Regions from separate parts of the Cupriavidus sp. OTU4054 genome, predicted to be linked through region 2. Evidence: predicted binding sites of a transcription regulator. Region 2 holds the regulator's gene; the other holds the start of a gene.

Region 1 (14,690 bases), on a different contig from region 2:
CCCAGATCCTCGAGCGCGCGCCGGGTCTCGTCCCGCGCGCGGTCCAGCCGCATGCGCACGCGTTCCACGTGCTTGCGGTAGTGGCCCTCGGTCAGCACCTTGTAGAGCACGCGCTCGTTGATCTCGGGCGTGGCCATGCCGGTCAGCAGCTTGCTGTCGGTCAGCGTGACCGCGAGGTCCGGGCTGGCCGCGATAAAGCCCACCCGCAGGTTGGCCGCGAGCGTCTTGGAAAAACTGCCGAGGTAGATCACGCGGCGCAACTGGTCGAGGCTGGCCAGCCGCGTCGCCGCATGGCCGGGCGGGCACAGGTCGCAGTAGATGTCGTCCTCGACGATCAGGAAGTCGTACTGCTCGGCCAGTTGCAGCAGCCGGAACGCGCGCGCCGCGGAAAGCGAGGTGCCGGTCGGGTTGTGCAGCACGGAATTGACCACGAACAGCTTGGGCCGATGCGCCTGCACGATGCGCTCGAGCGCTTCCAGATCCGGCCCATCGGGCGTGTACGGCACGCCGATCACCTGGGCACCCTGCGCGGCAAAGCGCGCGAACATCACGAACCACGCGGGATCGCCCACGAGGACCGCATCGCCGGGATGCAGGAACTGCCGCGCGATCAGGTCGAACGCCTGCGTGATGCCCGACGTCATGACGATCTGCTCGGGTGTGACCCCGATCTCGAGCTCTTCCAGCCGCGTCCGCAACTGCTGCCGCAGCGGCAGAAAGCCCTGGGGCGTGCCGCTGGCGAGGAAGTGATTGCCGGGCTGGCGCCCCAGACCGCGCAGCGCGCTGCCGACGAGCTCGCCGTCGAGCCAGTCGTTGGGCAGGAACCCCCACCCGGGCGCCTTGTGAGGCTCCGCCGAGTGGAACATGCTGCGCAGCAGCCATGTGACGTCAATGGCACGCGAGGTCGGCGGCGTGGCCGCGATGGCCGCCGCATGCTGGCTCGCGCGCTCCCGCACGTAAAAGCCCGAACCGCGGCGCGACTCGAGGTAGCCGAGCGCGACCAGCCGCTCGTAGGCTTCCACCACCGTAAAGCGGGAGATGCCCTTTTCCTGCGCCAGTTGCCGGATGGAGGGCATGCGCATGCCCGCGCGGAACACGCGCTCGTCGATGCGCAGCCGGGCCCATTCGGTCAGCTGCTCGACCAGCGTCATCTGGGCCGATGGCACCGGGTCGGGCAGGCGCTCGGTCCCGGGCATGACGAGACGCAAGGATCGGGCGCCAGCGCTAGCTTTTCCGGCGCCTTTTTCACTATCCTTGCGGTCTTGGCCGGCACGCTCGGTGCCGTCCTGGATGCTTTCCATGTGGTGCTCCCGCAACTGTACAGAATACGATCCGCAGAACTGTACCGGTACTGTACCGAGAACCTTGTCTACCATCAACCCACGATGACACTCGCCCTCGACCACCTCGTGATTGCCGCGCCGGACCTCGACACCGGTGCCGACTACGTAGCCGCCGCGCTCGGCGTTGCGCCGGCCGGCGGGGGCGCCCATGCGCGCATGGGCACGCACAACCGCGTGCTCGGCATGTATGGCGGCGTCTATCTCGAAGTCATCGCCATCGATCCCGCGGCAACGGGCCAGCACGCGCCCGAGCGGCCACGCTGGTTCGGTCTCGATGGCGAACTCGTGCAGCAGCGCCTGCGCGACGGCCCGTTCCTGCTGCACTGGGCTGCGCGCGTGGAACGCCCCGCCGACCTGTCGCGCTGGCAGGCGCAGTATCCGGACCGCATCGCCCCCGCCATTCCCATGTCGCGCGGCCATCTGCACTGGCGCCTCACGGTGCCGGACGACGGCTCGCTGCCCGCGTGGCGCGGCGAGGCGGCCAGCGCCGGCGAGGGCGTGTTCCCGACGCTGATCCAGTGGGACGTGGCCGACTATCCCGGCAGGAGCCTGCCGCGACAGGACCTCGCCCTGCGCAGGCTGCACGGCAGCCATCCGCATGCGGAACTGCTGCGCCAGGGCCTCGCGTGGATCGGCGCCGACCACCTGATCGCGATCGAACAGACCGATGGCGTGCCGTTGCTGCGCGCCGAGATCGAAACCCCGAACGGCGTGAAGACGCTGCAGTAGCCCCAGCACCCAGAAGAACGGAGACCCCGGATGTCCGCCCCCACCCGCAAGCGCTTCGACGACGATGCCTACCTGACCTCGTGCGAGGCCACCGTGATCGCCGCGAGCGACGACGGCATCGAACTCGACCAGACCGTGTGCTACGCGCGCAGCGGCGGACAGGCTGGCGACACCGGCACGCTCACGCTCGCCGACGGCAGCACGCTGGCGATCGCCGATACGGTCTACGCCGACGATCGCACGCGCATCGTGCACGTGCTGGCATCCGATTCCCCCTCGAACCCAGCCCGCCCCGCCGTGGGCGATCGCGTGACGGTGACCATCGACTGGACGCGCCGCCATCGCCTGATGCGCCTGCACACGTGCCTGCATCTGCTGGGCTCGCTGATTCCCGTGCCCGTGACGGGCTGCGGCATCTCGCCCGACTCCGCGCGCATCGACTTCGATCTGCCCGAGTCGACGCTCGACAAGGCGGACCTGACCACACGGCTCAACGCCCTGATCGACGCGCAGACGGAACTGCGCATCGACCGCATCACGCCGGAAGCGCTCGCCGCGCAGCCCGACCTCGTGCGCACGATCGGCGCCGCGCCGCCGGCCGGTACCGAGACCATCCGCATCATCGAGATTCCCGGCGTCGATCGCCAGCCGTGCGGCGGCACGCATGTGGCCAACACGCGCGAGATCGGCGCGATCGTCGTCACGAAGATCGAGAAGAAGAGCCGCACCAACCGACGCGTGGTCGTGAATTTCGCATGAACAACGCCTGGCTTGCCGGTCTGCCCCCCGAACAGTTTCTCGCGCTCGTCACGCTGCTGGTCGTCGGTACGTTCACCCCCGGCCCGAACACGACCATCGCCGCCGTCACCGGCGCGAACTTCGGCGCGCGCGCCACGTTGCCGCACAGCCTCGGCGTATCGATCGGGTTCGCGAGCATCGTCGCGCTCTGCGCGGCCGGTGTCGGCGCGCTGATTCTCGCAAGCCCGTGGCTCGCCACGCTCATCCACGTGGCCGGCGTGATCTATCTGCTGTGGCTCGCGGCACGCATCGCACGCGGCACCAGGCTCTCGGAGAAGCAGGTCCTGCGCCCGATGACCGTGTGGCAATCGGCGGCGCTGCAGTACGCGAACATCAAGGCGTGGATGCTGTCGCTGGCCGTCGCCGCGTCCTATATGGCTGGCGCGCCCTCGACGCTCCATCGCGCGGCGCTTGTCAGCGCGGTGTTCGCGACGCTCGGTTTTATCAGCAACGGGTTCTACGGCGTGCTCGGCGCGTCGCTGCGCCAATGGCTCTCGCACGGCAACCGCGTGGCGTGGTTCAACCGGATCATGGGACTCGCGCTCGGCGCCACGGCGCTGTGGATCGCCATGGGCGCCCGCCCCGGTGCCCATTAGCACGACGACGGAGACCTGCGCCATGACACAACACACGAACACCCCCGCCGGCGGCGGCATGCTGCTGGGATTCATCGGCGTGGCCATCTTCAGCCAGACGCTGCCGTTCACGCGCATGGCCGTGGCCGAGTTCGATGCGCTATTCGTGGCGCTCGGGCGCGCGGTCATCGCCGCCGTGCTCGCACTCGGCCTGCTGGCCCTGCGCGGCGCGCTGGCGGCGGACCGGCGGCCGCGCGGCCGGCAATGGGCGCGGCTGATCGTCACGGCCGTCGGCGTCGTGGCCGGTTTCCCGGTGTTCTCGTCGCTGGCCATGCGCGAGGTACCCGCCGCGCACGGCGCGATCGTCATCGGCCTGCTGCCGCTGGCCACGGCCGTGTTCGCCGCATGGTTCGGGCAGGAGCGCCCCTCGTTCGCCTTCTGGCTGTCCGCGCTGGCGGGCAGCGCGCTCGTGGTCGGCTTTGCGCTGTGGCAGGGTGCGGGCGGCCTGCAGCACGCCGACTGGTATCTGTTCGCGGCCGTGGTGCTCGGCGCGCTCGGCTATGCCGAAGGCGGCAAGCTCTCGCGCGAACTCGGCGGACTGGAAACCATCAGCTGGGCGCTCGTGGTGTCGCTGCCGCTGCTGCTTCCCGTGGTGGGCTGGCTCGCGCACGCGGACGCCGCCGCCATTGCCGCCGCGTCTCCGCGCGCATGGCTCGGCATGGCCTATGTGTCGGTGTTCTCGATGTTCGTCGGCTTCCTGTTCTGGTACGCCGGACTGGCAAAAGGCGGCGTGGCCCGCGTCGGCCAGATACAATTGCTGCAACCGTTTCTTACACTCGCGGGCGGCGCCCTCATTCTGGGCGAGCCGCTCGACGCCGCGACGATCGGTTTTGCCATCGCGGTCATCGCCGTGGTGGCGCTGGGCCGGCGGGCGGCCGTGGGCGGCGCGGCCCCGGCAGGCCAGCCAGGTCCTGGCCCGGATGCCAGACCGAATACCAGCCTGAACACCCGCCTCGATACCCGGCCCACGGCCCCGGGACGTTTTCACTGAAGGAGAATGCATGTCCGTCTATGACACCCTCTCGCGCCTCGGCGTGGAACTGCCCACCGCGGGCGCACCGGCCGCCGCCTACGTGATGGCCGCGCAGACCGGCAACACGGTCTTCCTGTCGGGCCATATCGCGAAGAAGGATGGCAAGCCCTGGGTCGGCAAGCTCGGCAAGGACGTCGATACCGAAACCGGCAAGGCCGCCGCGCGCGCGATCGCCATCGACCTGCTCGCCACGCTGCACGCCCATGTGGGCGACCTGAACCGCGTCACGCGCATCGTCAAGGTCATGAGCCTCGTCAACTCGACGCTCGAGTACACCGAACAGCATCTGGTGACCAACGGCTGCTCGGAATTCCTCGTGGAGGTGTTCGGCGACAAGGGCAAGCATGCGCGTAGCGCGTTCGGCGTGGCGCAGATTCCGCTCGGCGCCTGCGTCGAGATCGAAATGATCGTCGAAGTGAAGTAACCTAGCACCCCCACACGATTCACCCCCACGACCAGTAGAGACACATCATGAAATGGGCTATCTCCCGCCGGGCACAGCAACTGACCAGCTCGGCCATCCGCGAAATCCTGAAGGTCACCGAGCGTCCGGAAGTCATTTCCTTCGCCGGCGGCCTGCCCTCTCCGGCATCGTTCCCGGTAGCGGCAATGGAAGCCGCGGTAGCCCGTGTATTCGCCGACAACCCGCAGGCCGCGTTGCAGTACGCCTCCACGGAGGGGTATCTGCCGCTGCGCGAGTTCGTGGCGAAGCGCTACAACGTGGGGGTGGAGCGCGTGCTGATCACGACCGGCTCGCAGCAGGCGCTCGACCTGATCGCGAAGGTCATGATCGACCCGGGCAGCCCCGTGCTGGTCGAGACGCCGAGCTACCTCGGCGCGCTGCAGGCCTTCTCGCTGTTCGAACCCGAATTCGTGTCGGTGCCGACCGACGAACGCGGCCTGCTGCCCGAGGCGCTGACGCGTGAACTGACCAACGGCGCGCGCTTCCTGTACGCGCTGCCGAACTTCCAGAACCCGACCGGCCGCCGCCTGCCGCTCGAGCGCCGCCAGGCGCTGATCGCGCGCGCGAAGGAACTGGACCTGCTGATCGTGGAAGACGATCCGTACGGCGAACTGAGCTACACCGGCGACCAGCTGCCGACGCTGCTGTCGATGAACCCGGACGGCGTGATCTACATGGGCTCGTTCTCGAAGATCCTGGCCCCCGGCCTGCGCCTCGGCTTCGTGATCGCCCCGCCCGAGCTGCATTTCAAGCTATGCCAGGCCAAGCAGGCCTCGGACCTGCACACGCCCAGCTTCACGCAGCGCCTCGCGTACGAGAGCGTGCGCGACGGCCTGCTCGAGCGCCATATCCCGACCATCCGCGACCTGTACGGCAAGCAGTGCGAGTGCATGCTCGACGCGCTGACGCGCCATATGCCCGCGGGCGTGACGTGGAACCGCCCCGAAGGCGGCATGTTCATCTGGGTTGAGCTGCCCGAAGGCCTGGACAGCATGAAGATCCTCGAGGAAGCCGTGCGCCGCAACGTGGCCTACGTGCCGGGCGCGCCGTTCTATGCGGGCGCGCCGCGCAAGAACACGCTGCGCCTCGCGTTCGTGACGGTACCGCCGGAACGCATCGAGCAGGGCGTGACGATCCTTGGCGAGCTGTTCCGCGAAGCGATCGCGCAGGCCGCGCCGCAGGCCCGCGCGGCCTGATCGAACGATCGACCGATCGACCTCACATAGCGAACACGGGAACCCGCGCGATGGCACAGCCAGACTTCGGTGCAGACGACGGACAGGGCCAGGGCATGCTCCGCATCTGGGGCCGGCTCTCGTCGATCAACGTGCAGAAGGTGGTCTGGTGCGCGCGCGAGCTGCACCTCGACCACGAACGCATCGATATCGGCCACGTGCGCGGGGAGCTGGACACCGAAGCCTATGTGCGGCTCAACCCGAACCGCCTGATTCCCGTGATCGAGGATTTCCGCGGCACGGACGTCGGTGGCGAACCGTTCGTGCTGTGGGAGTCGAACGCGATCGTGCGCTATCTGTGCGCGCGCTATGGCGAGGGCACGCTGTGGCCCGCCGACGTCAAGGCGCGCGCGTCCGCGGACCGGTGGATGGACTGGCAGACGACCGCTTTCAGCCCCGCCATGGGGCCGGCCTTCCTGAACCTCGTGCGTGCGCCGGCCGACGCCCGCGACGACGCCGTGATCGCGGCCTCGTGCGCCCGTACCGAGCCGCTCGCGGCCATGCTTGACGCCGCGCTCGAAGGCAAGGAATTCATCGGCGGCGACCGCTTCACCATGGCCGACATCTCGCTCGCCTGCGCCGCCCATCGCTGGTTCGGCACACCCGCGCCCCACGCCGCGCGACCGCATCTCGAGCGCTGGCTTGCCGCCATGCGCGCCCGCCCGGCCGCAACCGGCATCCTCGTCCTCCCCCTCCAGTAATTTCCCTAGAAATCGAACGCGCGTTTGAGGTGTACCCTCCCGTTGGGTCCCAGGAACGTGCGTCGCGATGCCCTCGCTCCCCCGAGCAAACCCTGATCCCTGAATCCGATTCACGGAGTCCGTGACCGGAATTTGGGCCGTTCGCGATAGACCGCTCCTTAAAATCCGACATTTGCCATACAAGCGGCGGTCGCCGCACGTGGCAAAACGGTCGTCCAGGCACAAAGAGGCAAGGCGGCCGCCAACACCAGAGGAGGAGTCATCGTGTGGAGTCAAGTCTATGACCCGCTAGGCAATATGGCGCTGTCGACCATTGCCGCGGGTGTCCCTGTCGCCGTGCTGCTCGCGGCGCTCGCATTTTTCCATCTGCAGGCCCACTTCGCCGCCGGCCTGGCGCTGGTGGTCGGTGTCATCGTGGCGTCGTTCGTGTTCGGCATGCCGGCGGAGATGGCCAGCAAGGCGGCCGGTCTCGGCATCGTATCGGGCCTGTTCCCGATCGGCTGGATCGTGCTCAACATCATCTTCCTGCACCGGCTCACCACCCTGAACGGCTCATTCAAGGTGTTGCAGAACTCGATCTCGGGCATCACCGAGGATCGCCGGCTCCAGCTGCTGCTCGTGGCCTTCAGCTTCGGCGCGTTCTTCGAAGGCGCGGCGGGCTTCGGCACGCCGGTGGCGGTGACCGGTGCGATCCTGATCGGCCTCGGCTTCTCGCCGCTCGCGGCATCGGGCCTGGCGCTCATCGCCAATACCGCGCCCGTGGCCTTCGGTGCGCTCGGTGCGCCGATCATCGGCCTGTCCGCGGTCACGGGCCTGGAGCAGACCGCGCTGTCCGCGATGATCGGCCGCCAGCTGCCGTTCTTCTCGGTGCTCGTGCCGTTCTGGCTGATCTGGGCGTTCGCGGGCTTCCGCGGCATGCTCGCGATCTGGCCCGCGATTCTCGTGGCCGGCGTCAGCTTCGCGATTCCGCAGTTCCTCGTGTCGAACTTCCATGGCCCGTGGCTCGTGGACGTGATTTCGGCCCTGATCTCGATGGGCTGCCTGGCAGGCTTCCTGAAGATCTGGCAGCCGAAGGAAATCTGGACCTCGACCAAGATTCTCGGCCGCGATGACGACTCGAAGGTCGATCACGCGGAAGCGATCGAGGCCGATGCCAGGGCGACCGCTGCGTCGGCGGGCATCTCGGTGGTCAAGGCATGGATGCCGTGGGTCATCCTCACCGTTTTCGTATTTATGTGGGGGATCCCGGAGTTCAAGAAGCTGATGGACGGCCTGTGGCAGTGGAAATTTCCGATTCCGGGCCTCGACAAGATGGTCCTCAAGGGGCCGCCCGTGGTGCCGAAGGAAACCGCCGAAGGCGCGGTCTTCACGTTCAACGTGCTGTCGATGGCCGGTACCGGCATCCTGGTATCGGCCATCGTCGGCGGCCTGCTGATGGGCTACTCGGTGCCGCGCCTGATCAAGGAGTACTGGGAGACGATCAAACTCACGCGTTACTCGCTGCTGACGATCTGCGCGATGTTCGGCATCGGCTACCTGACCCGTTATTCGGGCCTGGACGCGACGCTCGGCCTCGCGTTCGCGCAGACGGGCGTGCTGTACCCGCTGTTCGGCACGATGCTGGGCTGGCTCGGCGTGGCGCTGACCGGTTCCGACACGGCCTCCAACGTGCTGTTCGGCGGCCTGCAGAAGACCACCGCGGAGCAGCTGGGCCTGTCGCCGATCCTGATGGCCTCGGCCAACAGCTCGGGCGGCGTGATGGGCAAGATGATCGACGCGCAGTCGATCGTCGTGGCCTCCACCGCGACGAAGTGGTACGGCCACGAGGGCGACATCCTTCGCTACGTGTTCTTCCACTCGATCGCGCTCGCGATTCTGGTCGGACTTTTCGTAACGCTCCAGGCCTATGTGCCGCCGTTCACGCACATGGTCGTTCATTGAATTTGCACTTCCCTGCTCGCGTCAGCGGGCAGGACACCTTCGATGCCGCCTCGGTCTGCGCCGGGCGGCATTTTTGTTTGCGCGTCACTTTGCGTTCGTTTTAAAGAAACAGCGATTCATCGAGGCCGCGACGGCAACGAGAATGCATAGGTCTTCGCCATTCCGCCCCCGCACCATCATGCACACGCGCTTAATCCATCCCGTCTTTCACCATTCCAACGTTCCCCATCCCGACTTGCGCGGCCCTCGCCGGATCGCGCGCGCCGCGGCTGTCATCGCCGCCGCGGTGTCTTGCCTCGCCCCCATCGGCGCGCACGCAGCCGGTTCCGCCGACCTCACCGTAACCGGCGTCATCCGTCCCGCTGCCTGCAGTACCGCCCTGTCCGGCGGTGCCATCGCGGATTTCGGCACCATCTCCGCGCGCGCATTGAGCGCGACCGCGGCCACGGTGCTGCCCGCGCAGATCGTGACGCTGACCATCACCTGCAACACGGCCACGAAGGTCGGCATCACCACCACCGACAACCGCGCCGGCACCGTCAACGAGGCCGCGGGCACCGCGCTGATTTCCACGCCGGGGTACACGTTCGGGGTCGGCGCGATCGGCGGCAAGACCATCGGCGCCTATTCGCTGATGCTCGGCTCCAATGCCGGCGTGCAGGCCACGGCCGATGGCGCCAGCGTGACGGCCGTCTATTCGCAGGATGGCGGCAAGCAATGGATCAGCTCGCTGCTGGGGCCCGCGCAACCGGGCGTGCGGCTGCACGCATGGGCGCCGTCGAGCTCCAGTCCCCCAGCCGCGTACAAGGTCATCACGCAACCGATCAAGGTCACGCTCGCACTGGGCAAGACCGGCGATCTGCCGCCGCTCGATCAGGAAGTGCAGATCGACGGCCTGGCCACGATCTCGCTCAGTTATCTGTAATCGCGCTACCATCGCGGGCTGATGGCAGACAACCGGGAGCCCCGCAGTGAAGATCAGATTGGCGCTGGCCGCAACGACATGCGCGCTGGCCACGGCGTGCAGCACGACGACACCCCCGCCGCCGGCCTCCACACGTCAGATGTCGACGTACGACATGTCCACCGAATACACGGTGGAGTATGTCGCGGATGGCTTCATGCTGACGATGAATTACCGCTACCCGGATTTCGTGTTGCGGCGTAGCACCGCGGAGACGCAGTGCCGGACCGTCGCGACGAACATCGCGAACAATCTGGCGGAGCGGCGTCAGCGGCTGATCGCCATGCCCGAGGCACAGCAGATCCGGACCGTGACGGAGAGAAAGTGGACGGGCGCGATGGCGACCTGCGCCGCCGTCGCGCACGTGGTGTGGCGTCAGTAATTCACTGGTGCTGCACGGCCTCCCATGCGTGGCGGCCCGGCATCGGCAGCGGCATGTAGTCGTCTTCCAGGATGTTGCGGATAGCGGCTTCCATGCGCTCGATGGACGCGGACTTCGGCAGGTGTTCCACCACGCCGCAGGTCTGCAGCGACGACGGCACGCGCAGCCACATGTTGTCCGACAGCAGCAGGATGCGCGCATTCGGCATCGCCTGATGCAGGCGTCGCAGCAGATACCAGTTGTCGGTCGCATCCTCGGACATGCCGAAGAGGACCAGCGCTTCCTCGGGGCTCTCCCGCAGGCCCATCACGGCGCTGGGCTCCAGGCTGCGCACGGCGCCCACACCCGGCATGCGTTCGAGCATGCGTTGCATGCCAAGGCGCACGAGCGGATGCGATTCGATGACCATCGTCGACATGTTTCCTCTCCCCGTAGTTGTTTTCTGTCGGGAGACATACCGCAAACCCCGTGCCAGCCACATTGCCAGAATTCGTCACCCATTCCGACCCGCGTTCGGCTCTTGCGCTTCGCGCGTTCCAGCGCGCGCCGCGACCGGCAATCCCTTGTAACGACTGGCTTTCGCACCCGGACGCGCGGCGCGCCGGGCGACGCGGCACGTGGCCGCGCGCGGAGCCGGCGCTCGGGACACCCCGCGCGCCCAGGGGCGCGTTACGTTACGCCTGACGTAACGTGTCACGACACCCGTAACGTAGGCTGTCAGTTCACCTGGATCCGGTCGTCGAGCACGCGCACCTGGCCGCCGGGCTTGTCCTCCATGACCTTGAGCACCTTGTGGCCCACCTGCAGCGTGACGCCGCCATGGATACGCCTGCCCGCCACGATCACCGCGTCCGCGGCCGGCTTCATCTGCTCGGTCATGCGCGCGATCTCGGCCTCGAGTTCGAACAGGTCGCGGTTGATCTTGTGCATGGTCGCGCGCGCCTTCTCGCGGACCTCGCCCGTGGCCCGCTCGGGATGCTTGGCGAAGAACGCCACCAGTTGCTGGAGCTTGGCCTGATCCTCGAGCACCTTGCGCCGTTGCGCCTCGAGTTCGGCGCGCTGCTGGTCCGCGAACGGGTTGAGGCCCACCTGCACCGCGGTCGCGGTACCGGCCGGCGCGCCCAGCGTGGCCACGCTGACGGTGGCCATCGCGCGCGTGCGGCCGCCGCTGATGCTGCCCTGGCCCGTGGGCGTGCCGACCACCACGCGCTCGCCCGCCGAGACATCGCTCTGGCGGATGCCGGACTCCACGATCACCTCGGTCACGGCCTCGACGATCGCGTTCTGGATATAGCGCGCATGCACGGCGCCCCGGCTGCGCACGCTCGCGATCTCGTCGCTGTCGCCATGCGCGCTCTCGGCCTTGCCGATGATGCCGCCCTTGACGATCACGTCGCCACCCGCTTCCACGTGCGCGGCCTCGATCGTGCCATTGACCACGACGTCGCCCGTCACCTTCACGGACATGCCCGTGCGGATGTCGCCGGACACGCGCAGCGAGCCGTCGAACGTCACGTTGCCCGAATGCAGGTCCACCGCCTCCACGTCCACGACGGGGCTCACGGTCACGCCGCGCGGCATGACCTTGGGCGAGCCCGCGATCACGGCGAGCAGCAGATTGGCATCGTTGGGGTCGGCCGCGACGCCCGTCAGATCGTCGTCGAACGGCACGTCTTCCACGGCTTCGGCGGGAATCGGCTTGCCGAAGAGATCGACGCCCTCGCGGCCGGGCACGGCCGGCGTGCGGCGCATCAGCGCGGTGCCGGGATTGACGAGCAGCAGGCTGCCGAGATCGCGCAGATCGAAGCGGCCGTCCTCCCCTTCCGACATGACCGGCTTGCGCGGCTGCACCATGCTCGTAAAGCGGGCCGGCGTGCCTGGGACCGGCGCGGTGCCGCGCGCGATGTCCACGTTCTCGCAGCTGCCGGCGGCAAGCGCGGACGTGATGGCTGGCAGGTCGAGCGGCGCGGTGACCTGCAGTCCCGCGATGGCCGCGCGGATATCCTCGAGCTCGATCGGCTTGCCGCCCTCGGGCGGCACGAGCGTCAGCCGCAGCACGAGCTTGTCCTCGGACACCTCGAGTTCGAATTCGCCGTCGAGCAGCGTGCCGATGACCGCGTCGATCTCGTGCTCGGCCAGCTGGCACTGCGCGAGAAACGCGTTGACCGCGTCGGCATCGAGCCGCGCGTCCTGCCAGCCCTGCGCCACGAGGCTTTCCTGCAGCGCGGTGCGGTCCGGCGGCATGCGATCCGCCACCGGCGCGAAGCAGGCACGAACCTGCTCCCCAGGCTGACTCAACTCCAGACGCAAACCCCCGTCGGCAATCATGTGTCCCCGCTTCTTTCTGGCCATGCCGGACGCCGGTGCGGCCTGTCGGCCCACGACCCCTCCGCTCGGGGTCCACCTTGGTCGTCCTGCTAATAGTTGTCGTCGATCTTTGGTTGACGGACGGTTCTGGGTGAACTTGAGCCCACAAAAGTGGGGAATCACATAAAAGCCACGAAAGCGCCTATTACTTCATATTTTTGCCGGGCAGCGCCTGCGCGGCGGGACTTCGGTAAACTGTCGCCTTGTATTCCCGCCTCGCCATGCCAGCCAACTCCCCCAAGCCCGCCAGATCCGGCAAGTCCGGAAAGTCCGCCACGCCCGCCACGGCGCCGTCGGATCCCAACGATATCCGTCCCGGCCAGTCCATCGAGCTGCTGAAGGCGCTGCACATCCTCACGCGCGACGGCAAGATGAATCAGGACAGCCGCCGCAAGCTCAAGCAGGTCTATCACCTGTTCCAGTTCATCGAGCCGCTGCTGGCGGACGTGAAGGCAGCGAAGGGCCGCGTCTCGCTCGTCGATCATGGCGCGGGCAAGTCGTACCTGGGCTTTATCCTCTACGACCTGTTCTTCAAGGCGCTCGAGGACGATTCCCATATCTTCGGCATCGAGACACGCGAGGAACTGGTCGCCACATCGCGCGAACTGGCCGACCGGCTCGGCTTCGGGGGCATGTCGTTCCTGAACCTGTCCGTCGCGGACTCCATCACCTCGCCCGCGCTGCCGGAGACCATCGACGTGGTCACGGCCCTCCATGCGTGCAACACGGCCACCGACGATGCCATCCGCTTCGCGCTCGCCAAGCAGGCGCGCCATATCGTGCTGGTGCCGTGCTGCCAGGCCGAGGTGGCCGCGGTGCTGCGCAAGAACAAGGGCGTGCAGCTGGCCGGCAATCCGCTGACGGAAATCTGGCGGCATCCGATCCACACGCGCGAGTTCGGCAGCCAGGTGACCAACGTGCTGCGCTGCCTGCAGCTGGAAGCGCACGGATATCAGGTCAGCGTGACCGAACTCGTGGGCTGGGAACACTCGATGAAGAACGAACTGATCGTCGCGCAGTTCAAGGACCTGCCGCGCCGCCGCCCGGCCGAGCGGCTAGACGACGTGCTGGCCACGCTCGGCCTGCAGGAGATGCGCGAGCGCTTCTTTACGACGGCTCAGGCCTGAGCGTCGCCGTCCATCCATTGGCGCCAGCCTTCGGGGCCGAGTTTCCGCATCGTGGCCTCGTTGCGTTCGTAGATATCGGCCGCATCGGGAAACGCGTCGACAGCGCGCTCGATGCTGTCCTCGCGCAGCAGATGCAGGATCGGCCACGGGGAACGGTTCGTGAAGTTCTCGATATCGTCGGGGCCGGTACCCTCGAACTGGTAACGCGGATGGAAGCTGGCGATCTGCAGCACGCCATCGAGCCGCAGGCTCTGCAGCACACTGTCGGCCAGATAGAGAAAGTCGTTGTAGGCGAGGAAGTCCTGCAGCACATCGGGCAGGATCAGCAGCGTCGTGTCGGTCTGCGCCGGATCGGCCTCCGCAAGCCAGCGCAGTTCGCGCTCGAGGTCGTCGATCAGGGCGCCCTCTTCCGTGGCGCGGCTCACGACGTAGCGCACCTGCTCCTTCACGTACACGCTCTTGGCGAACGGGCACAGGTTCAGGCCGATCACGGCACGCGAGAGCCAGTGGCGCGTGTCGGCGACGACGCGTTCGTCGGTGGGCGTGGAAGATTCTGGGAACATGGTGGCACGGCGCGGCAAAACGCCATTCTACTGCCGACAATGCGGACCAACGCTTATAATCGGCCCGCCCCACCCGCCGCGCATCCCCACCGCTCACGCCACCCTCCTCCCACATGTCCGCTGCCGCTCCCCACGCCCCCCATGCCGACGACGATCGCCGCGATGCCATCGTGATCGGCGGCGGTCCGGCCGGCCTCATGGCCGCCGAGATGCTTGCAGCAAACGGGCAGCGTGTGGACGTGTACGACGCCATGCCCTCGGTGGGCCGCAAGTTCCTGATGGCCGGCAAGGGCGGCATGAACCTCACGCACGCGGAAGCGGCCGATGCATTCCTGGGCCGCTACGGCAGCCGCGCGCCGGACATCGCGCCGTGGCTCGAAGCCTTTGGCGCACAGGCGTTGCGCGACTG
Region 2 (14,690 bases):
ACCACCGATAGCTTCCGGATCGGCGCGCACGAGCAGCTGCGCATCTATGGCGACATTCTCGGCGTGCCCGTGCACGCGGTGAAGGATGCGGCCGACCTGCGCTTCGCGCTCAATGCGATGAAGGACAAGCACCTCGTGATCATCGACACGGTGGGCATGAGCCAGCGCGACCGCAGCCTGTCGGACCAGATCGCGATGCTGGCTGGCGTACAGGCCCCCCTCCAGCGCGTGCTGGTGCTCAACGGCGCGAGCCATGGCGACACGCTCAACGAGGTCGTGCACGCCTATCGTCACGATACCGCCCCGAACGCGGGTGCCGGCCTGGACGGCTGCATCATCAGCAAGCTCGACGAGGCCACGCACCTGGGCTCCGTACTCGACGTCGTGATTCGCCATCGCCTGCCGGTGTTCTATGCGTCGACGGGCCAGCGCGTGCCCGAGCACCTGGAACTCGCGCAGGGTGCGGCGCTCGTCGAGCGCGCGTTCCTGACGCCGCGCCGCGGCTCGCTGTTCGCGGATGCCGATGCCGCGCGCCGTCAGGCCGCCGCAGCCGTGGATGAAGCGCGCGCGCCCGCCGCCCCGCAGGGCGGTGCCGACGACATGCTGCGTTCTCTGACCGACAGCGCCAACGCGGTCGGCGTCTGCGTCGAGGAACTGAACGCCGCGCAATACGGATTCGAACTCGCGCGCTCGCTGTGGCAGCAGCGCGCGGTCGGTGGCCCGGCCCTGCGCCAGGCCGCGCAGCAGGTCCGCCTGACGATGTGCCGCGACGCCGCGCGCGCGTGCGAACGCTATGTGCTCGCCGTGACCGGCACCGCCACGCTGCCCACGCAGGGCCGCCGCGCGCCGCAACTGCTGCAGCAGACGCTGTGGCTCGCCGACCGTGACGGCATGCCGCTGGCCACCACGCTCGTGCCGTCGTCGCGTACGCGCCAGTCGCTTGCCGAGGCGGAAGCCGAAGCCGAAGCCGCCACCGTGCGCGCGACGCTGGCCGCCGCACGGACGGTCGTCAACCTGCATGCGTCGCTGCCGACGACGACCACGCTCGCGCGCTGGCAGCAGACCGGCGAACGCTGGGTGGCCGGCATGCGCAAGACCACGCGCGTGATCGCCAACGGCGTGGCCAACAAGCTCGACACCATCGCCGACACGCTGACGTTCCATGCGATTGGCGAACAGCCGTGGCGCGACCGCGATGCCGTGCAATGGCTGGGCCACTGCATGGTGCGCGTGCCGGAAGGCCAGGTACGTACCGCCGCGCGTGTGCGTACCGACGGTTCGGAAGCCGGCATCGAGGCCTGCCTCGTGGTGTCGCGTCTGGTCGATCGCGCTACCGGCGAGATGCTCGCCACCGAATATATGCTCTGCGACGCCGCACTGGCCGGTGACGCGGCGCGGGTCGCGCGCTGGTCGCGCTGGGCCGATGCGGCCGAGGAGCAGTTCCGTACGTTGCGCCACGCGGTGGAACATTTCGCGCAGGAAGCGGGCCAGGGTGGCGACGCCGCCGACGGCTCCGCATCCGATGCATCGACCTATGGTCACCTCGTTTCGATCCAGCTGGGCCTGACCACGCTGCGTCTGCAGCATACGCCGAGCCCGACCGCGCCCGCATTCCTGTCGCGTCTTGCCGGCCGCGCGCTCGCGCGCGTCAATGCCCCCGTGCAGGGTTCCGTGCTGAACGAAGGCATGGGCCGTCTGCTCGCGCTGCTCGACGTGCTGGAGAACTATCCGGGCCGTTCGATGGCGGCGACCGGCGCGCCCGCGAGCGAGCCTGTCGCGCAGTCGACTGCACTGGCCGCAACGCAGTTCGCCCGTTCGATGGATGCCGAATCGGCAGATGCCATGCAAATGGCATCGATGGGAGAGTAAGCCTTGTCCATCCTCGGTTCCGATCAGGCCGAAAGCCTGCGCCGCATGCTGGCACCGCGCGTGACGCGGCGCATCGCGGTCGTGGCCAGCGAACCCGGCGCGGGTGCGACAACGGTCGCGCTCGGCTTGTCGAACGCGCTCTCGCTCCAGGGCGAGCGTGTGCTGCTCGTCGATGAAGACCGGCACGGCGCGCGCGCCACGCGGCTGGCCGGGGCCACGCCCAACGCGTCGCTCGCCGACGTGCTTGCCGGACGTACGGCGCTGGCCGAAGCGCTGGGCACACGCCCCGCGAGCGGACTGGCCGTGTTGCCGGCGGGCAGCGTGGCGGCCGGCGTCGGGTTCGATGGCCGGGCACTGCCCGACGTGCGCACGGTAGTCATCGACGCGCGCGCCATGCAGGACGGTTCGCTGTCGCCGCTGGCGGGCGCGGCCCATAACTTCGTGATCGTGATGCGGCCCGATGCCACGTCGATCACGGCCGCTTATGCGTGCATCAAGCGGCTGCACCATCTTTACGCGTGCCGGCGCTTCCATCTGGTCGTCAACATGGCGACCAGCGAAGCAGCCGTCGCGGCAATCACCGGGAACCTGGCGCGCACGGCGGGCCAGTACCTCGGTGTGGAAGCGAGCAGTGCGGGCGCGTTGCCAGTCGATCCGCTGGTCATGCGCGGCCTGCACCTCGGACGCTGCGTGGTGGAGGCCTTTCCGGCCGCCGCGGCCACCACGGCGTTGCGTCGCATGGCCGGCGCCGTCAATGGCTGGCCCCTGCGCGCGGACGCGGCAGCATCGCGAAGCATGGCTGCCGCCATGCCCGCGTAAGTACGACAGCAGTCAACAAGCAGTCAACAAGCAGTCAAGAAAGAAGTCGACAAGAACAAGACCGACCAAAAGCCAGCCGGTACTTCGAACAACGAGGCGCCGGCAGAGTAACCAGCATTAACCGAGAGTTCCACCATGTACACGATTCAGGGAAAGCTCGAACAGGCAGACGTGGTCAAGACACATGCGCCTCTGGTGCGACGCATCGCGTTGCAACTGGCGGCCAAGCTTCCGGCCAGCGTTCAGATCGACGACCTGATCCAGGCCGGCATGATCGGCCTGCTCGATGCGGCCAAGCGCTACGAAGACAACCATGGCGCGCGTTTCGAAACCTACGCGAGCCAGCGCATTCGTGGCGCGATGCTCGACGAGGTGCGCGCGAACGACTGGCAGTCGCGCAGCCTGCGGCAGTTCACGCGCCGCATCGAACGCACGCAGCGAAGCCTCGAGCAGAAGCTCGGCCGCACGCCCGTGGATTCCGAAGTGGCTGCCGAAATGGAATTGCCGCTCGAGGAATATCAGCAACTGCTCAACGAGGTGTACGGCTGCCAGCTGCTGCACTACGAAGACTTCGAGCGATCGGGCGAGGAAGATTTTCTCGACCGGCATCTCGGCGTGACCGACGATGCGAATCCGCTCACGGTGCTGATGGAAAGCGGCATGCGCGAGGCGCTCATTCGCGCGATCGAGAAGCTGCCGGAGCGCGAGAAGCTCGTGCTGTCGCTGTGCTACGACCAGGAACTGAACCTGCGCGAGATCGGCGCCGTGCTCGAGGTGACCGAGTCGCGCGTCTGCCAGATCCGCAGCCAGGCCATTACGCGCCTGCGCAACCAGCTGCGCGGATTGCTGTGATGCGGCGGCCGGCTCCTGCTCCCGCGCTTCTTTGCGCGGCCGTGCTGGCCGCGGCAGCCTCGGCTGGCGCGCTTGCCGCCCCGCCCGACGGCATGACCCGCACCACGCTTGAACTCGGATCGCGCCACGCGTGGAATGCGTCCGTCGTCGGCCCGACCATCACCGGCCGCGGACAGCGCACGCTGTCGGCGCCGATCCAGCCCAGTGGCATGATGCCGCAATCGGAGGGCGTGATCACGTCGGTGCGATGGCGCTACAGCTTCGTGCGTGTGCCGCCGGTCGATCTGCAGGCGTATCTCTGCAATGCCGAGCGATGCGTGCTGCTGTCTTCGCCCGAAGGGAAGACCGATGCATTCCGCGGCGACGATGCGGCGAAAGGGTTCGTGTTTGCCTTTCGCGTCCCCGGACAGGGCATCCTGCCGGCGCTGCAGGGGCGCAGCAACGAGGTCACGGTCAACTACCGCTGATCCAGCGTCATTCGAGCTGTCCTAACGGCAGCGTCAGTCGTGCCTCGAGACCGCCGGCGTGGCGGTTCTCGAGTTGCAGGTCGCCACGCATCGCCAGCGCCAGTCTGCGCGCGATCGCGAGGCCCAGCCCCGTGCCCGGCACGCGTGTGGCCGTCGCCGGCGCGCGATACCACGCGGCAAACACCGCCTCCATTTCCGCGGGCGCGATGCCCGGCCCCGAATCCTGGACGGCAAACTCCAGGCCTCGCGCGTTCACGCGCACGCACAGCCTTACATGACTGCCGTAGTGCAGCGCGTTGTCGATGAGGTTCACGAGCACACGCCGCAGCGCGTGCGGGCACGTGATCACGGGTTTGCCGACGCGGCCATGCAGTTCGACGACGCGGCCCGTATCGCGATAGTCCTCGACGAGGCGGACGATCAGGCCGTCGGCGTCCACGCGGCGCATCGGTTCGGTGGTGCTGCGGCGCAGCCGCGCGCAGGCGAGGCTGGCCTCCACGAGGTCGCGCATCTCGATCAGATCGCGCGTCATCGCGCGGTGCATGTCCTCGTCATCGAGCAGATCGCAGCGCAGCCGCATGCGCTGAAGCGGGGTACGCAGGTCATGCGCGTAAGCGGCCAGCACCTCGAGCAGTTCGGTCTCGCGCTGCGCATTGCGCGTGCGGCAGCCGTTGATCGCGCGCGCGAGCCTCGCCACGGCGGTCACGCCCGTATCGGGCAGCACGGGCGGGCTGCCCTCGCCGCCGTGCGCTTCGATGGCCTTGGCGAGCCGCACGATCGCCATGTGCTGGACGAATGCATGCATCGCGGCGAGCGCGCCCAGGCCAGCCAGCGCGGCCAGGATCATGCCCGGCAGGTCCGGATGGAATGTCATGATGGTCTCCTCGTGCCGTAAACGGATCAATCGGATGGATCAATCGGCACGGTAGCGATGACACCACGGGACGCGGCGACGCACCAGCAAACGAGGGTTCGGAGACCCCTTACCAAAGTGTGAGGGCGCTAGGCGGGAGGTCGGAACCCCAGACCGAGCAACTGCATCTTGTGCATGAGATCGGCCACCGAGCAGGCGTCCATCTTGCGCATGGCTTGCCCGCGATGAAGCTTGGCCGTAATCAGCGCGATGCCCATGACGTCGGCAATCTGCTTGTTCATCAGTCCCTTCGCCACGAGTTCCAGCACCTCGCGCTCGCGCGGGGTCAGCGATTCCCAGCCCGCGCGCAGGTCCTTGAGCGAGCGCTCGACCTCGAGGCGCGCCGCATCGCGTTCGATCGCCGATACCACGGCATCGATCATGTCCTGGTCGCGGAAGGGCTTGGCCAGGAAGTCCACGGCCCCGGCCTTCATCGCCTTGACGCTCATCGCGATGTCGCCGTGGGCGGTCATGAAGACGATCGGCATATGCGATTCGCCGCTGTCGGCCAGTGACTTCTGAAATGCAAGTCCACTTTGTCCGCGCAGCCGCACGTCGAGCACGAGGCAGGATGGCGCGTCCGGATGGCGCGGCGCGGCCAGGAACTCCTCGACGGAGCCGTACGCGCGCACTTCCAGGTGGATCGATCGCAGCAGGCTGCTTAGCGCGCCGCGCACGAGCTCGTCGTCATCGACGATATAGGCTACCCGGGCCTCCGCCTTTTCAGGCGTACCGGCCGCGCCGCCCGTGCGGCGGGTGATGCTCCCCGCGGGGCGGGGCGACGGTGCGTGGGTCATGGTGAGAGGAATCAATGCGTGAGGGTGTGAGTGGCAACGGTATCAGAAAGCGCGCCCGGCGGTCACGTCAGGTGTGCGGGCCGTTGCCTGGGCAGCGAGACCGTCGCGCGCGTGCCGCCGTGCTCGCGCGGCACGAAGGCGAGCAGGCCGCCGTGCGCATCGACGATCGAGTTGACGATGGCGAGTCCCATGCCCATGCCATTCTGCTTGGTCGTGAACAACGGCTCGAGCAGGCGGTCCGCGATGGCCGGGTCGATGCCGCACCCGCTGTCCTCCACGATGATGCGCACGACCGCGTCGCCGCGGGCATCGGTGCCGGACACGCAGGTGAGCGAGAGCCGCCGGGCATCGCGGGGGATGCCGGCCATCGATTCGGCGCCGTTCATCAGGAGGTTGATGGCCACCTGCTGGAGCTGGATGCGGTCGCCATGCACGGTCAGCGGCGGCTCCGGGATATGCAGGCTCAGCAGGACACCGAGCGCTTCGAGCGGGCGCGCGACGAAGGTGATGGCCTCATGCAGGGCGTCGCCGAGGTCGATGGGCTCGAAATGGGGCGCCGTCGTGCGCGATTTCGCGCGCAGGTTCTGGAAGACGGCGTTGGCGCGTGTCGCGCTCGCACCGATATGCGCGAGCATCTGGCGCGTCTCGACGATATCGGGTGGATCGTGGTCGAGCCACCGCAGCGCCGCGCTGGCGGAGGTGCTCACGGCGGCCAGCGGCTGTCCCACCTCGTGCACGATGGATGCCACGAGTTCGCCCATCGCGCGGAGCCGGCTGGCGCGCTCGAGCTCGTCGAGCGCCGTGCGCAACTGCGCCTCGGCCCGCGTGCGTTGCGCGTTCTGCTCGAACAGGGCCTCGTAGAGCCGCGCGTTCTCGAGCGCGAATGCCGCCTGCGACGCAATGACCTCGAGCACGCCAGCCTTGGCCGCGGTGAAGACGTTGGCCGCGAGGTTGTTCTCCAGATACAGCACGCCGACGAGCGTCGCGTAGCGCATCAGCGGCACGCACAGGATCGAGCGGGGCTGATGGCGGCGGAGGTACGCGTCCTGCGCATACGTGGACGCATGCGCGTTGGCATCGCGCACGTCGTCGATGACGAGGCGTTCGTGGGTCCGCGCGACGGCCTGCACGATCGATACCGGCAGCACGTCGAACCCCAGCACGGCGGGTTCCTGCGTGACGACGATCGCGCCATCGACCACTTGCGCGCGCGCGGGAACCTGCCACACGCCGTCGCGCACGAGCACGAGCACGCCCTGTTCGGCACCCGCGCTTTCCAGTGCCGTCTGCATCAGCGTATCGACGAGCCGCGCGGGAACGATATTGCTCGCCAGCGCGGTGGAGATGCGCAGCACCGCCTGGACGTCGAGTTCGCGCAGGCGGCCCGCGCCCGGCGTGCCCGCGTCGGTATCGAACAGCCCCGGATGGCGCATCTCCAGCTGACGTACCTTCGCTGTGGCGCCCCAGCGCTCCCATGCGCCGCGCGCGTGGCGCAGATAGGCGTGCGCGGCAATCTCGTCGCCACGGTGCGCATGAAAGTCCGCGGCGAGTTCCGCCGCCAGCGCCTCCACTTGCGTGAAGCCGTGCCGGCGCGCGTGCTGCACGGCGCGCGCATAGGCGTCGCTGGCATCGCCGGGCCGGCCCTGCAGACGCGAGAGCTGCGCGCTGACGAGCTCCTTGCGCGCGGTGAAATTGTCCGGGCATGCGTGCGCCCAGCGGGACAGGTCGGCGATATGGCGCTCCAGCGCCGCTTCCTGATCCGGATGGCGGAAAGGCAATGCGAGCAACGCCAGCGCGCCATAGAAGGGCAGGTCGCCCGTCTCGACGAACGCACGCGCGGCGTCGCCGCACGCTTCCGCGCGGATGCGTGCAGCAAGGGCGTCATCGAGGTCGCCGAACAGCAGGCCGACCTGTAGCCGATGGACCCAGTACGCGCAGTCGACGAGCGTGGCGGGCTGGTCCATGGGCGGTTCGGGCGGCAGCGGTTCCTCGTTCGTGACCGCGTCCTGCAAGCGGCCGAGGAGGGCCCATTGCGCGAGCAGCGAGTTCACCACGAGCTGGAAGTTCGCGTCGCGCGCGATTGCGAGTCCGCGCACGACCGTCGCGCGGACGTCGTCGAGCGCATCGCCCGCGAACAGCATGACGCTGGCCTCGTTGCGCGTGCAGTACACCGCGAACGTATGGTCGCCGCTCTCCACGGTGATGTCGTACGCGCGGCGGATGTAATGACATCCGGCGCGGGCGGGCATGATCCACGGCACGACGAGCGCGCCGAATGCCATGTACACGCGGCCGCGATAGCGTTCGAGGCGGCGCTCGTCGACCAGGTGCAGCGCAAGTTCGCCGAATGCGCGCGAGGCTGCGTAGTCGTCGTAGCGCATGCCGACGATCATGTTCATGCAGACGTAGACGTACGCCGATCCGTCGCAGTGTCCGTAGGCGATGGCGAGGTTGACGCCACGCAGCAGCAACAGGTCGAACATGCGCTGGTCCGTGAACAACGCGGCGGGAACCAGGTCGGCGACGATATCGGTCAGCGCATGCCGTAGCGGGTCGGTGGCCACAGGCAGCGCGCGCAGTCCATGGATGCCGTGCCGGTCGAGCCAGCCGCGCAACTGGGCATGTTCGCGCGCGACGTCGTCGTCGGCAGCCTGCGGCGGCAGGTGAATGCCGGCGCGCGCGAGAAACGCCTGGCCGACGCACAGGGCCATCTCGTACGCGCCGAGCGTCGTGTACAGCGCCACGCGCAGGCGCGCGAGGCCGGCGCCGAATACGCCGTCGCCGGCCGCGGCTTCGAGCGCGGACAACCGTGCCTCCGCGGCCGCGAGCGCACCGGTCATGAATTCCGCTTCGCCGCACAGCATGCGCGCGGTCAGGCCGTCCTCGCTCGCGTCGTCTTCGCCCAGAAAGGCGAGTGCCGTGCGGAAGAATGCGAGCGCCGAATGGTGGGCCGTGGCGGCTTTCGCGTGCAGGCCCGCATCGATGTTGAGCCGCGCGAATGCGCGGCGTTCGTCGGGATCGTCCACGACCGATCGTGCGAGACCGACCTGCGTCGCCATCGAGAAGACGTCGGCCTGCGAGACGGGATGGGCGAGCAGCCGTCGCGCGATGCGCAGATGCCAGGGCGCGCGGGCCTCGAGCGGGATCGAGGCGTAGGCCGCTTCGCGGATACGGTCGTGCGCGAAGACCCAGTCGCTGCCATCGCGGTGGATCGCGCCGGCCTCGGCCGCGATGCGCATCGCGCGCTGCGTGGCGGCGGCATCCAAATTCGCGGCGATGGCGATCGTCTCCGTCGATGCGCGATCGCCCAGGCAGGCCAGCAGACGCAGCATGCCCTGCGCGCTGGTCGGCATTTGCTCGAGCCGATGCGCGAGCAGTTCCAGGACGGTGCCGATGCCTGGGTGCGTGACGATCCGATCGAGCTGCCAGCGCCAGCTGGCCGATGCCTCGTCGAACGTCAGCAGTCCGTCGTCGGCCAGCAGGCGCAGCAGCTGCAGCACGTAGAACGGATTGTGTTCGGTCTTGCGGCCGATCTCCTCGCTCAGCGATGCCAGATTGCCGGCATCGTCCATCGCATCTTCCGTTGCGTCACGCGCGTCATACCGCAACGCGCTCGCAAGCCACGCGAGCAGCGCGGGTGGATGCAGCGGGCCGAGCGCGACGCGCACACCGTAGTTGGCCAGCACGCCATTGCGCAACAGATGCTCGGCGCCGACCTCCCGCGCTCGGAAGGCGCCGACAAGCAGCAGCGGCATGGCCGTGGGATGCTGCACGAGCCGTTCGAGTACCTGCAGCGTGCCCACGTCGGCCCATTGCAGGTCGTCGAGCAGCAGGACCAGCGGCCGCGCGCGCGTGGCAAAGCAAGCGAGGAGCCGGGCGATACCCTGCTGCACGCGTTCGCGCTCGATCAGCGGCGATCCGTCCGGCGCGTCGAGCGCATCGGGCATCGGGCCCAGCACGACGGTCAGCGCGGGCAGCAGGGTAGCCAGCGTACGGCCGACCGGCGCCGTGGCCTGGCGAATGCGTTCGCGCCACGCGGCATATTCGTCGTCGGGACAGCCGAGCACGAACTGGAGCAATGGTTCGAGGGCTCGCACGAGGAGGCCGTAGGGCGCACCCCGCCGGCCTTCTTCGCTCTTAACGCTGGCAAGCAGCGGTGTGTAGATGCGGCGCAGGCGCGTGGCGGTCTCGTTGAGCAACGCGGATTTGCCGATGCCCGCGTCGCCGGACATCCAGACCACACGCATACGCCCATGTGCCGCGACATCCGCGTAGGCGTCCATCAGTGTCGCCGCTTCCTGCTCGCGGCCGAAGACGCGTTCGGCGTGGCGCAGCCGTTTCAGCGCGGCCTGGCGATCGAACGTGACCGGCGGAATATCGCCGTGCCGGCGTCGCAGCGTGTCGCACTGGCGCAGGTCCGAGAGCAGCTCCATGGCGTTCGCATAGCGCTGGTCGGGGGCCTTCTCGAGCAGCTTCATGACGATGCGCGATAGCGGCTCGGGGACATGCGGGGCAATCGCATGGAGCGGCGCGGGCCGTTGCGTCGCGTGTGCATGCACACATGCGGCGGTATCGGGGTAATCGAAGGGCGGGGTGCCGACGAACAGTTCATGGAGGATGCATCCAAGGGCGTAGAGATCCGCCCGCGCATCGATGCGGATGTTCATGCGGCCCGACAGCTCCGGCGCCATGTAGCGCAGCGCCCGATCGTCCCATTCCTCTTCCGGCTTCGCTTCCGCCTTCCCGTCGCCATTCGCCTGCACGCCGCGGCCACCATCGCCATCGTGGCGGACGGCTGCCCCGAAGCCCGTCACGCGTACCGGCGCATCGGCGTCGCCACCATCGGCCAGGAACCGCCCGGGCGTGAGCGCGCAATGCACGAGCCCCGCCGCATGCATGGCGGCGATGCACGTCACGAGTCGAATCGCAAGGGAGAGTTGATCCGGCAGTAGCCGCGCGGCCGCAAGGGCCAGCGGCTCACCACCGGGGTCCGCGAGCACCAGCACCGTGGTGTCGCCATAAGGCACGAGCGCGCGCGGCAGCACGGCCCAGCGCTCGTCGAGCTGATCGCGCAACGCATACTCGCGCTGCAATGCGTCCAGCGCCCGGTCGCCACGTCCCGCCACCAGCAGGGACGGCGCCCGCGCAGCCGCGGCGCGCTCGAGGCGCGGCGTGCCGCGATACAACTCGATGAAGCTTCGGCTGGAAAGATCGATCATGGGCGCAGGCCGCGTGCAGTCTGCGCATTATAGCCGCGCCACCTACGACACCCGCGCGCTCCCGTCCGGAGCGGACAGCCGAGAGACGGCTTAACCCGCCGCGAGCTGTACGCCCGCGGCCGCGTTCTGCGACTTGCCGTCGCGGCCGTACATCTCGTTGGGATCGGCGCCGCCGTTGCGCAGGACCTGGATGGCTTCCTGCGTGAACTCGAGGTGCGCGTTGACGATCGCGCCGTTGACCTCGTTCGATTCCTTCGCCTTGTGCGCGAAGAACACGATCTTGCGCCATGCGTCGGTCACGGCCGGATCGACCGGGCGGCCGATCAGCAGGCCGCCGGGACCCACGCGCAGACCCAGCGCGATCATCTGCGCCTCACGCGCGGCAGTCTCGCGCGTGAGTGCCTGAGCCAGTTCCACTTTCCGGCTGAGCAGTTCGCTCAGTGCCTGGAAATCATTACGCTTCAGTGCGTCCCGCTCTTCGGCGAGGGCACGGCCAAATGCCAGGATGGCATTGGATTCACGCTTCAGTGTCTGGATCAGGGCTTCTTGGGTCATGTCAGCTAGGTTGTTGAGTATCGCCCTGGGCGAGCTCACGCAGAGACGCGAGCAACCCGTCGGCGATCTTGCTGGGATCGATCTTGATCCGGCCTTCGGCGATGGCCTGGCGGATCTCCTCGACCTTGGCGGTATCGATATCGTCGTCGGTGTCGTTGACCAGGCGATTGCCGATCTCGCGCACTTGCGCGGCCAGCGGGCTCACGCGCACGCCGCTCAGCGCGGCCGGATCCTGCGGGGTTGCCGCGGCGGCCGCCGGACGGGCAGCATCGCCGGCAGCGTTGTCCGCCGGCCTGGTCGTGGTGGATTGATTGATCTTCACGGGGTGTTCCTTGCTGGTTTCCTCTGACTTAACGGACGGCCGATCCCCAAACTTTAGGGGTTCGATGTGCCTGAACGTACGCTTTCCCACACTTTTTGGGGGAGAGGTCCCGGCATTCTCGCACGCCCCTCCAACGCCGTCCCAACATCGGGGATCCCAACAGCTACTTCAGCCTTCTTCGTACAAATTCGTTAGAACGGTCACTGCTGCAAAACGACCGTATCCGCGTTGCGGACCATCCCGCTCACGACCTGACCGTTGCGCAGGCGCACCTGTACAGACGTGCCCGGCGCGGCATCCGCCAGCACCTTGCCTTCGCTCGTGAGCTGGAACGCATCGCCTTCCACCGCCACGGTCACGGTCTGGCCGGAGCGGACCGCAATCGCCTTCTTCATCAGATCGGTCCGCATCGGCGAACCCGCGGCGATACGGTTGGCCGCCACGGCGCCCGCTACCTGCGACGGATCGGTGACCACCGCGCGCGGCAGCGCGGCCAGATCGCCCTGGCGCAGTTCGAGGTCCGCCACATCGATGGGCTCGCCCGGCGCCATCGCGCGCGCGGCCACGTAGTAATCAGTCAGCACGGACACCCGTGCCTGGATATAGCGCGTCCATGGACGGTCGCCGCCGCAGCGCACGCCGACATTGACGCGGCCCCACGGCGCGGAGCCCGCGGGCAGGAACGGGTCCGGCGCCACGCAGTCGGGCGCACGGCCGCCCGATGGCGGAATCACCTGCACGCTGACCTTGCCGGGCAGGCCGATGGCCTGGCGCAGCAGGAACTGCTCGACCGCGGCGCGGACGGGATCTTCCGGAAAAGGGTTGACGGCCGGTGCAACCTGAACCGGCGTGACCTGCGCCGGCGCGGCCTGCGCGGGCGGGAGGAACGACAAGGCAAGCCCGGCCAGTGCTAGCAGCCGGGCGGCCTGTTGGAAACGAGTCATGAGCGACATCCAGCAAGGATGGGAAAAAACAACTCGACATGGCAACGGTTGCGCGGGCGGGCCGTGCGGCGCCCCGTGAAAGCGCCGTGCGGCCTGATGGCGGGCGCGAACGGCATGCCAGTCAGTGGAGCCCATTGTAGGCAGCCTCGCGCGAGAGCGCGGCGCGAATTGCGCGGATTTCCCATCCCTATTCGGACGATTGGCTCGACAACCCGGCACCTAAGATGGCAACCCTGAAGAAGCCCCATTAGCAGGAAAGGCAGACAGACATGATCGACAGACTCGATGCGGCGTTGCGCTTCCAGCAGGATGCGCTGAGCCTCCGTAGCCAGCGGCAATCGGTGATTGCTTCCAACATCGCCCACGCGGATACGCCGGGCTACAAGGCTCGCGACTTTGACTTCGCGAGCAAGCTGAGCGAATCCGTGGAACGCGGCAAGCGCAACGAAGGCCTGTCGCTGTCGACCACGCAGACGCGTCATCTGCCTGCACAGGCGGCCGCGTCGAACGACGACGACCTGCAGTACCGCATTCCGCTGCAGTCGAGCATCGACGGCAACACCGTGGAAATGGATACCGAGCGCGTGGCGTTCGCGGACAACACCGTGCACTACGAGATGGGCCTCACGGTGGTCAGCGGCAAGATCAAGACGATGCTTGCGGCAATCCAGAGCTAAAGACGAAGCCAAGGAGCCAGACCATGCCTTCGATGAGCATTTTCGACGTATCGGGTTCCGCGATGGCGGCCCAGTCGCAACGCATGAACGTGACGGCGTCCAACCTCGCCAACGCGGACAGTGCCGTTGCACCGAACGGCCAGCCGTACCGCGCCAAGCAGGTCATCTTCGGCATGGCGCCGACGCCGGGGCAGACCGACGTGGGCGGCGTGCAGGTGGAGGGCGTGATGGAAGATCCATCGCCGGCGCGGAAGGTCCACAACCCCGCGCATCCGCTGGCTGACGCCAACGGATACGTGACGATGCCGAACGTGAACCCGGTGGAAGAGATGGTGAACATGATCTCCGCCTCGCGTTCGTATCAGGCCAACGTCGAAGTGCTCAACACCGCGAAGACCATGATGCTCAAGACACTGACCATCGGTCAGTGATGTGAACGAAATTCTCTCCAGGACTAGCCGGAAACCACAATGACTTCGACCTCGAGCGTCAGCAACGACAACTCCGCCCTGAACAGCGCCCTCGCGGGGGGCAGTGCAAGCGCGTCCGACATCCAGAACAACTTTCTGAAGATGCTGGTCACGCAGCTGAACAACCAGGACCCGCTCAACCCGATGGACAACTCGCAGCTGACTTCGCAGCTCGCGCAGATCTCCACCGTGAGCGGTCTCCAGAACGTGAACTCCACGCTGAACGCGCTGCTGTCGCAGACCGCGGCCAGCCGCGCGATGGACTCCGCGAACCTGATCGGCCGTACCGTGCTGGTTCCGGGCAGCGCCGTGTCGGTGGACGCGGGCGTGCCGGGCAAGATCGCCATGGACATCCCGAGCACGGCCGATGCGGTGCAGGTGCAGGTGCTGGACGCGAACGGCAACGTCGTTCGCACGATCGACATGAAGGGCCAGACCGCGGGCGTGCACGACATCGCCTGGGACGGCAAGAACGACCAGGGCGGCGCGGTGCCCGATGGCGACTACAAGTTCAAGGTCACGGCCACGGCCGCGGGCAAGGACGTCGGTCCCGTCGCGCTCGTTACCGGCAAGGTGCAGGGCATCAGTGGCGACAGCACCGGCGTGCTGGTCAACCTCGAAGACGGTACCACGGCCAACGTCGACGACGTGCGCCGCATCTCGTAAGTCGGATTCGAATTCTTCACCCGGTCCGCATACGAGTGCGGGCAAATATCGAAAGACAGCCTTAAAAGGGGAAAGTCATGGGTTTTGGTCAAGGGGTAAGCGGTCTGAACGCCGCGGCGT

What was found. Region 2 encodes FliA, which starts transcription of late flagellar genes. Its sites were predicted from a motif close to CTAAAGTTTNNNNNNNNNNNGCCGNTA; they were not measured.
Region 1: AAHB16_RS30660 (DUF342 domain-containing protein) is a predicted target of FliA. The motif match lies at 12,667-12,693, and genes of this name have one in related genera.

Annotation. Positions count from the first base shown of each region.
Region 1 covers NZ_JASATF010000043.1:10,624-25,313, reverse strand. The annotation lists gene AAHB16_RS30720 (aminotransferase-like domain-containing protein) at 1-1,196, opposite strand, end outside; gene AAHB16_RS30715 (VOC family protein) at 1,386-2,072, shown strand; gene AAHB16_RS30710 (alanyl-tRNA editing protein) at 2,103-2,831, shown strand; gene AAHB16_RS30705 (LysE family translocator) at 2,828-3,466, shown strand; gene AAHB16_RS30700 (DMT family transporter) at 3,489-4,496, shown strand; gene AAHB16_RS30695 (RidA family protein) at 4,507-4,962, shown strand; gene AAHB16_RS30690 (aminotransferase-like domain-containing protein) at 5,010-6,197, shown strand; gene AAHB16_RS30685 (glutathione S-transferase family protein) at 6,293-6,937, shown strand; gene AAHB16_RS30680 (L-lactate permease) at 7,202-8,878, shown strand; gene AAHB16_RS30675 (DUF1120 domain-containing protein) at 9,114-9,803, shown strand; gene AAHB16_RS30670 (hypothetical protein) at 9,850-10,224, shown strand; gene AAHB16_RS30665 (response regulator transcription factor) at 10,226-10,642, opposite strand; gene AAHB16_RS30660 (DUF342 domain-containing protein) at 10,942-12,552, opposite strand; gene AAHB16_RS30655 (class I SAM-dependent methyltransferase) at 12,813-13,718, shown strand; gene AAHB16_RS30650 (DUF1415 domain-containing protein) at 13,709-14,281, opposite strand; gene AAHB16_RS30645 (TIGR03862 family flavoprotein) at 14,395-14,690, shown strand, end outside.
Region 2 covers NZ_JASATF010000012.1:24,471-39,160, forward strand. The annotation lists gene flhF (flagellar biosynthesis protein FlhF) at 1-1,869, shown strand, start outside; gene AAHB16_RS15600 (MinD/ParA family ATP-binding protein) at 1,873-2,688, shown strand; gene AAHB16_RS15605 (RNA polymerase sigma factor FliA) at 2,824-3,540, shown strand; gene AAHB16_RS15610 (flagellar protein FlhE) at 3,540-4,007, shown strand; gene AAHB16_RS15615 (sensor histidine kinase) at 4,015-4,881, opposite strand; gene AAHB16_RS15620 (response regulator transcription factor) at 5,010-5,717, opposite strand; gene AAHB16_RS15625 (trifunctional serine/threonine-protein kinase/ATP-binding protein/sensor histidine kinase) at 5,780-10,936, opposite strand; gene AAHB16_RS15630 (flagella synthesis protein FlgN) at 11,027-11,491, opposite strand; gene flgM (flagellar biosynthesis anti-sigma factor FlgM) at 11,493-11,813, opposite strand; gene flgA (flagellar basal body P-ring formation chaperone FlgA) at 12,014-12,757, opposite strand; gene flgB (flagellar basal body rod protein FlgB) at 13,027-13,434, shown strand; gene flgC (flagellar basal body rod protein FlgC) at 13,458-13,865, shown strand; gene AAHB16_RS15655 (flagellar hook assembly protein FlgD) at 13,905-14,570, shown strand; gene flgE (flagellar hook protein FlgE) at 14,648-14,690, shown strand, end outside.